2 regions of the Lactobacillus kullabergensis genome follow, and region 1 is predicted to be linked to the other one. Evidence: predicted binding sites of a transcription regulator. Region 1 holds the regulator's gene; the other holds the start of a gene.
What was found. Region 1 encodes NrdR, which represses ribonucleotide reductase genes. Its sites were predicted from a motif close to ACACNATATATNGTGT; they were not measured.

Region 2: the regulator NrdR is predicted to act here: its motif matches at 2,682-2,697, upstream of nrdJ (ribonucleoside-triphosphate reductase, adenosylcobalamin-dependent).

What each region holds. Positions count from the first base shown of each region.
Region 1 is NZ_CP029477.1:1,299,857-1,304,143, reverse strand. Features, by position in the region: gene polA (DNA polymerase I) at 1-887, shown strand, start outside; gene mutM (DNA-formamidopyrimidine glycosylase) at 900-1,730, shown strand; gene coaE (dephospho-CoA kinase) at 1,727-2,344, shown strand; gene nrdR (transcriptional regulator NrdR) at 2,331-2,798, shown strand; gene DKL58_RS06145 (DnaD domain protein) at 2,801-4,186, shown strand; gene dnaI (primosomal protein DnaI) at 4,197-4,287, shown strand, end outside.
Region 2 is NZ_CP029477.1:72,909-77,195, forward strand. Features, by position in the region: gene DKL58_RS00355 (DUF4430 domain-containing protein) at 1-351, opposite strand, end outside; gene nrdJ (ribonucleoside-triphosphate reductase, adenosylcobalamin-dependent) at 375-2,609, opposite strand; gene DKL58_RS00370 (YjjG family noncanonical pyrimidine nucleotidase) at 3,248-3,958, shown strand; gene DKL58_RS00375 (aldo/keto reductase) at 4,023-4,287, shown strand, end outside.

The DNA.
Region 1 (4,287 bases):
AAATTCAATCTACCTATGTTAATGGCTTGCTAGATGTTATCCAAAAAGACGGTCGGGTTCACACCAGATATTTACAAACCTTGACCGCTACTGGTCGCTTGTCCTCAGTTGACCCTAATTTACAAAATATTCCTACCAGAACGGAAGAAGGAAAGCAAATTAGAAAAGCTTTTGTGCCTAGTGAACCAGACGGTTATATTTTCTCATGTGATTATTCTCAAATTGAATTGCGAGTCTTGGCACAAGTTTCCGGTGATGAACAGATGCAGGAGGCTTTTAGAACGGGTTATGATATCCACGCTCATACGGCCATGCGCATTTTTCATCTCAAATCAACCGATGATGTGACTCCGCTAATGCGGCGTAGAGCTAAAGCAGTTAATTTCGGTATAGTTTATGGCATTTCTGATTATGGCTTGTCTAAGAATCTTAATATTGGCCGTAAAAAGGCTAAGGAGTTTATTGATAATTACTTTGAGCAGTATCCGCAAGTTAAAGAATATATGAATAAAGCTGTGCAAGTGGCACGTGAAAAAGGCTATGCGGAAACAATTATGCATAGAAGACGTTATTTACCAGATATTCATGCCAAAAATTACAATGTTCGTTCTTTTGCAGAAAGAACAGCCATCAATTCCCCTATTCAAGGTTCAGCTGCAGATATTATTAAAATAGCAATGATTAACATGCAGAAAAAATTGGATGACATGCATCTCAAGACAAAAATGGTAGTCCAGGTTCATGATGAATTGATTTTTGATGTACCAAAAGATGAATTAGAAACAATCAAAAAAATTGTGCCTGAAGTTATGCAATCCGCTGTAAGACTTGATATACCTCTTGTAGCTGACTCTGGATATGGCCACAACTGGTTTGATGCGAAGTAAGGAGTAATTTTAATGCCTGAAATGCCGGAAGTTGAAACTGTTAGGCGAACACTTCTTCCTCTTATCAAAGGAAAAACAATAAAAGAAGTAACTGTATGGTACCCCAAGATTATCACAGGAGATGCTAAAGAATTTGCAAAACAGCTAACTGGAAAAAAGATAGAAAATATAGATCGTTACGCTAAATATTTGCTTATTCGTCTCAGTGACAATTTAACAATAGTGTCTCATTTACGCATGGAAGGTAAATATCGTTTAGTCAAAATAAATACTAAAAAGGACAAACACGACCACGTGCAAATTGTTTTTAAAGATAATTCAGCATTGCGCTATAATGATGTGCGTAAGTTTGGCCGAATGCAGCTGATTAAGACGGGGACTGAAAGGGAAAAAACTGGTATTGGCAAATTAGGTGTTGAACCTAATTCAGCAGCTTTTACCGTTTCGTATCTACAAAATGGTTTAGCGCGTAAAAAGAAAAATATTAAAAACACACTCCTTGACCAATCTATTGTTGCAGGTTTGGGCAATATCTACGTTGACGAGGTTTTGTGGGAAACAAAAATTCACCCGTTAAGTCAAGCCAATGCCATTCCAGCAGAAAAGATAGCGCAATTGCACGACAATATTAATTCGTTAATAGAATTGGCAATTGCTGAAAGAGGTACTACAGTTCATACCTATCTGGATGCGAACGGGAAGACAGGAGGTTTTCAAAAAATGTTGCAAGTATATGGACATAAAGGCGAGCCTTGTGTGCGTTGTGGCACACCTCTTGAGAAAATTAAGGTAAATGGACGAGGAACTACTTTTTGCCCTAAGTGTCAGGTGATTTATAAATGACAAAGATTTTAGGCTTAACCGGTGGGATAGCAAGTGGTAAAAGTACTGCAGATGTTTTTTTTAGAGATAAACAAATACCGGTTATAGACTGCGATCAAATTGCTCACGATATTTTAAATAGGGACGAAAAGGGCTATGAACTGGTTTTAAAACATTTTGGTACAAGCATTCTTAAGTCAGATAGATCAATTAATCGTTCAGAGTTAGGACAGATTGTTTTTAACGATAAAAAACAACTTGAAACTTTAAATGGAATTACCCATCCATTGATTTTTCAAGAAATACAAGCTAAAATTGCGCTAAACAACATGAACAAAAATTCTTTGGTTGTTGTGGATGCACCGGTTTTGTTTGAATCAAATGGTCAAAAATATTGCGATTTTACCTTATTAATTGCAATACCGGAATCACTGCAAATGAAAAGGCTAATGTTAAGGGATCATTTGAGTGAGCGTGCTGCCTTGAAGCGTATTCGCAGTCAAATGCCTTTGTCCCAGAAAGAAAAATTGGCTGATTTTGTAATTAATAATACTGGTACAAAACAAGATTTGAAATCGAAATTAGAAAAATTGCTTCTTAACATAAAAGGGGAGGACTTATATGGAATGTCCTAATTGTCATAAAAATGCTTCAAAAGTCATTGATTCACGACCCAGTGATGAAAATCGCGCAATCAGACGTCGGCGTGAATGCGAAAACTGCGGCTTTCGTTTTACCACATTTGAACGAGTTGAAACTACTCCTTTACTAGTGATTAAGAATGATGGTACTCGCGAACCTTTTAATCGTAAAAAAATTTTACATGGTGTGATGGCGGCTGGTCAAAAACGGCCGATATCAAGTACACAATTTGAAGAACTAGTCGATCATGTAGAAAACAAAGTCAGACAACAGGGGGTTAGCGAGATTTCTTCGAAAAAAATTGGTCAACTAGTAATGGATGAGCTGGCAACAATTGATGATGTTGCTTATATTCGTTTTGCTTCTATTTATCGTGAATTTAAAGATATGTCTAGCTTCATGAAAACAATGGAAGATATGATTGCAAAAAGGGAAAAGGGTAATTAATTATGTTTGAGACAAATAATCCCAAACAGCCTTTTTTCATTACCAACAGGGTGGATATTTTTCCCAAAGATTTGCGCATATTAATTAAACTATATCAACCTCTTATTGGCTCTCTTCCTTTAGCACTCTATTTAAGTTTGAATGAAGATTATAATGCACAGGCAATGCTTTCTGATGCTAAGGGAATTTATACTCTTCAAGAACAGACAGATTGTGATATAAAAAAATTATTTGGTGCGTTGCATAAGCTTGAAGCTGTTGGTCTGATTCAAACGAGATTGCTTGACAACCAGATCATGGGTCATGTTTTGTGTTTCGAAATTAAAAATGTTCCAGCAAGCAGTGAATTTTTTTCAACTGCTCTTTTAGCTAGTTTATTAAAAGAAAAAGTTGGTATAACTGCTTTTAATAAATTAAGTCACGAGTTTGCAAGAGAGGCTAAACAAAACCGGAGCGAATTAAGTGGCATCAAGGGAGCACCCAATATTTCTGCTTCCTTTATGGATGTTTTCCATTTATCCGATCAAGAAGCAATAGATCCTTCAATTGAGGTTAAGGAAGCAGCTCGAGAGAATAATTATTCTGCAAGCGATTATGCTACTGTCAATGATCAAGATAATATTGACTGGGATTTTATGAAACAGCAATTTGAAATTTATCAAATTGCTGGTAGCGAAATTGATCAGAATAAAGAAGCTATTCGAGCTGTTATGCGTATATATGGGCTTTCAGAACAGGAATTTGTCGACGAGGCAATACCTTGTTTGCATGGTGACTATCAATTAAATATGAGAGAAATAAAGCAAACTATTGCAAACAGCATTCATGGAAGCGATACTCGCAGGCATTTGCAAGACAAGGCAAAAATACCTGAAAAATTTAATAAAAGTGATAGCCAATTAAATCAAAAAGAACAAAAATTATTGCAAAAAGCTCAGACTGATACTCCAGCGCAGTTTTTGTATCACTTAAAAACTGAACGAAATGATTATGTTGATGCAAGTGAGTATCAAGTGTTAGACAGTTTATATAATGATAAGGGAATATCAGCTGAATTGCTCAATGTTCTGACATATGCTTGTTTAAAAAGTAGCCCAAACATTTCTTTTCGATTAGCAAACAAAATTTTGCATGATTGGTTGCAACATGGAATCAAAACTGGTGCTCAGGCTTTAGATTACATGGAAAAGAGAAAAAGGACCCAAGAACAAAGGCGAGAGAACAGGTTAAATCAATTTAAGCAGCGATCTAGAAACAAAAAAAAGATCGAAAAAAATATTGATTGGGATAGTAGAAAATCAAAAGCTATTTCAAATGAATCTAATCTTTCTTCGAATGAATTGGAAAAATTTTTTAAAAAGTTAGAAGATAGGAATGGCATGAAGTAGGTGTAGTGATATGCAACCCATTAAAAAAATTATTGATAAAACCAAAAATGCGGAAGAAGAAAGTACCGACTCAATTAAAAAGAAGGTATTAGCTGATCCCA
Region 2 (4,287 bases), 790 kb from region 1:
GTTACTTGCGACTTTTTGCTGGTTAGCACCTTTGGTAGCGTATTTTCCGTTAACGGTGTAAGTCCAGTATATTTTCTTTTTGGCATTTTGCTTTTTACCATCAATTGCAGTAATGAACCCTTTATTGCTGTCTACTTTCCAGGCCTTTTTTAGACCAGTCATAACAGTAGACTTTTTAGGTACTTTAACTGTCTTTTTTTCTGTATCTTTTTTCGTAGCTAAAACATAGCTAACAGAAATATTATTATTTGCTTTAGGTTTTTGCTGGGTCTGATTGTTCTGGCAACCGGATAAAGTAAAGGCAAAAATGGTTGCAACACTAGCAATTATTGGCAGCTTGCTTTTTTTCATAATTATAAATTCGCCTACTTAAATTATTTAACAGGACATGCACCGGATTCACAGTCAGTTTGGTCAACTAACTCCAAGTCTTTTTGATCATCATTTTGCTCAGCAAAGACTTGAGCGACATCACCGGTAATCTGGGCTTTTCTTTCTTCGTATTTTTCTTTATCGATCGGCTCTTTTGGCGCTTGCTTGAGCGAACCACCATAGTATGGCAACAGTGAAGTTGACTTAATTACATGTCGGTATTGTTTAAAGAGTGAAGTAATCTTGTCGCCTTCGTCGCTTTGGAAAGTAACGGTACAGCTGACTGCATTATCTGACCAGTAAGTTTGCAGGAATGCTTGCGTTGCAAACTGTTCTTCAATTGAAACTGTGCCAGCTGAAGCGAAGTTTTTACTATCAGCGTGAGCAGCACGTAATGGAAATTCAACACAAGTCGTGTTTGGTGAGTATATATCTGGTTCTGAATAGTAACCGCAAGCGTCAAGTGCTTTGAGCAGCGGATCAGAAGCTTGGAATCTGATTCTTTGAATGAGGTAACCGGCATAGTGGAAGTGCATTCCCTCAGAAGCTCCAGCCAGTTTGGCAACAGTACCTGAAGGCTTAACAGTTGTGTGCTTTATTGATTCATTACAATTCAAAGTCTTACTGTATTCTTTATCAGCATCGATGACGGCTTGGTAAGCTTCAGTAACCATTTTAATTCCTTGAGGATCGTAAATTGGTTTCTTGATTTTTGCACCAGTTTCTTCATCAATACTGTCTTCAAAGCCGGTAACAACGCGGTGACCCAAATCGTTTAACAGCCAGTCTTGGATACCTGACATGGAAACACCAATTCTCCGGTTCTTATAAATGATGTTACGGGAAATTTCCCAGTCATAGTCACTGAAGGTTACCCGCTTAGCGAAACGAGTTGCTAATCTGAAAACGTCTTTCAGATCCCAATTTTCTTGTTCTGCAATATATGGAAATACTTCAAACAGGTTGCATGGTTCACCATTACCCAAGGAAATTTCTCCGCAAGGGTTAGTACCTTCAACGTCACCATCAATATCTTTTTGATAGCCGTCAATAATCCGGCCATAATTACGAGATAAGTCAAGGTTAACTATTCCGGGTTCACCGTTTTCCCTGATACCGTTTGCGATTGGTTCGTATTCATTAAAGTTAGAGTCAATAGCTACACTGTTATTTGAGGCCCAGCGGTGGTGGTAGAGTTTATCTTTATCTTGTTTCATCGTGATAAAGTCTTGGTCAGTATTCGTACCTAAAGCGAGCTCTGCTGACCTTCTGACATTGCCGGCAACAACAGTTTTACCAATCAAATTGCAGATATCAGTACAATCAACAGAGGTTAAGTTGCTGTTAACACGGTTATTAATGATGTTGTTAATATCAAAAAGCATTTCCACCAATGGCATTGGTCCAGAAGCAGTGCCGCCAAAACCGTGAATTTTAGCTCCGTAAGGACGAATTCTGCTGATATCGAGTACCAGTTTGGTCTTATTTTCAGAATTGGTTTGATTAAAGTGCATATCAATTAGACGAGCGTTTGCTAAAATCCAGCCCTCGCGGGTATCAGGCAAGTTGTAATAAATATAATCTGACTTATCTTCATTTTGCTTAGCCCATTCAGCTTTGTCAGTCGCACCCAACTTAACTGAATCTGCGTATGAAGCACTCTTTTTGTCAATTACGACTGCCAAGTCGATTTTATTATCAACTGCAGGAATCTTTTTAATATTGTCTTTCACAACAGAAAAGCCAACGCCGCCGCCTTTCATTAATTGGTCAAAAAGAAATGAAAAGGGCATTGAAACGGCTTCTTGTTCTTGGCCTAAATAATCTGGCACTATATGACTGTCACCATATTTTTGCGGCCGAATAGCAATGAACCAGCAATTATTCAGAGAGTCACCATTGCGCTTTTGGTAGTCTGTACCAGAAACCCACAGGTTTCTTCCAGAAGGTGTTGCACCTAAACCGTAAACCAGTTTAAATAAATCCTTAGCCTCGTTTGTTAGTTCATCAACTACTTCTGTTGCAGGAGAATCTTTGAGACGGGGATCCAAATTAATGTTGCCCTCGATTACGCGTTTAACCGTTTCGTCCCAATTTTCGGAACGATTTTTTTCAGGAAGCCATCTGGCATAGGTCCTTTTATAAGTAACCCAGCCAAGCTCTCCCCAATGGGGAGTGACATTTTGTTTCACTTGATCAATGTAACCCTGATCTAAGGTTATGCTCGTATTTTTCATGTTCAAAGTTACTCCTTAAAATTGATAAATTGTTCCACAGACACATCATCTATGGCTACAATTAGAACTATACCACAATATCTTGTATTTTCTAGAGCAAAGATTGCATCTAAACACGAACAAAAGTCTTAACTTGATGTCCGAGTAGGTTATTGGGACTAATAAAAAAATATATAGAATTCAAAGCAAGAAAAAAGCACAATAAGTTGAATCTAATACTTATTATGCTTGAATATATCTTTATTTTTTTAAAGTAAAACTAATGCCTGACTGCTGCGAAGAAAAGGAAGATTAAGCCCAGAAAAATAATTGCAGGAATGAATAAGTGAATTAAGAAAAAGAAAGCAAGAGCACAAGCTAAAAGGAAAAATAGGATTTTGACAATCCCAATTCCCATTTTGACCAAAAGCCAAATGAGAAACAAAATCACTAATAATGTAAACATGCCCAATCACCCCTTTTGCTTAAATTAAAGGATATTATATCTTATTTTGTGAAATAGCAGTAGCAATGTAAGCAAAATTTAAAAATAGTTAATTATGTCCTTTATCAGTGAAATATTGTTATAATGAATCTCCACACTATTTTTAGTGAATACGCATTATATTCTTAGGAATATTTGGAGAGGAAGAAATTGCTTGCGTTATAAACAAATAATTTTTGATGTTGATGATACTTTGATTGACTTTGCTACCACGGAAAGCTTTGCTTTGCATAGTCTCTTTAAAGCACATCATTGGCAGTTAACTGATGAGATGCAACGTGATTACCATGCATATAATCAAGGACTGTGGCGTAAGCTGGAACAAGGCAAGATCAATTATGATCAGCTGAGTAGAATGGCTTTTACCAATTTTATTAAAGAAAATTTGGGCATTGCAGTTGATGGCTTAACAATAATGAATGAATATCGTTCTTATTTTGGTGAGTCGTACAAGTTGCTGCCGGGAGTTATGGATACTTTGCGGTATGCCCGTAAACAAAATTATTGCTTAACGGTTTTAAGCAACGGTGAGACCTTCATGCAAAGGCATCGCTTGGAATTAGCGGGGATTAAGGATTATTTTTCTTTAATTGTGACATCTGAAGAAGCTGGTTTTTCTAAGCCTGATACCCGTATTTTTGATTACTTTTTTGCTCATACTAATATTGGTCCAGCAGATACTGTCTTTTTTGGTGACGGACTGCAGTCAGACATATTAGGAGCAGAAAACTATGGTTTTGACAGTATTTGGTATAACCATCGCAGGCGCAAGAATAAGATGAATCTGCATCCGCTGTATGAAGTAACTACTTATCCGCAATTTGTAACTTTACTCAAAAGCGACTTTCAAAAACAGCCGCAATAATTGCTATCTTTTGCTGTAGAAGTATAGCTCAGTTCGGTATAATAGTGGTGAGAGGTGAAAAATTATGACTAGCAAAATTCAATCTTTAAATGACACTTATGAATTAAATAATGGCGTCAAAATTCCAGCTATCGGACTGGGAACTTGGCAAACTCCTGATGGTGAAGTTGCTCAAAAAACCGTTGAGGATGCGCTGAGTCTCGGTTATCGTTTAATTGATACTGCTGCTGCCTACGGCAATGAGGAAAGCATTGGCCGGGGCATTAAACGAAGTGGAGTTAACAGGCGTGACTTATTTGTGACGACTAAGTTGTGGAATGATCATCACG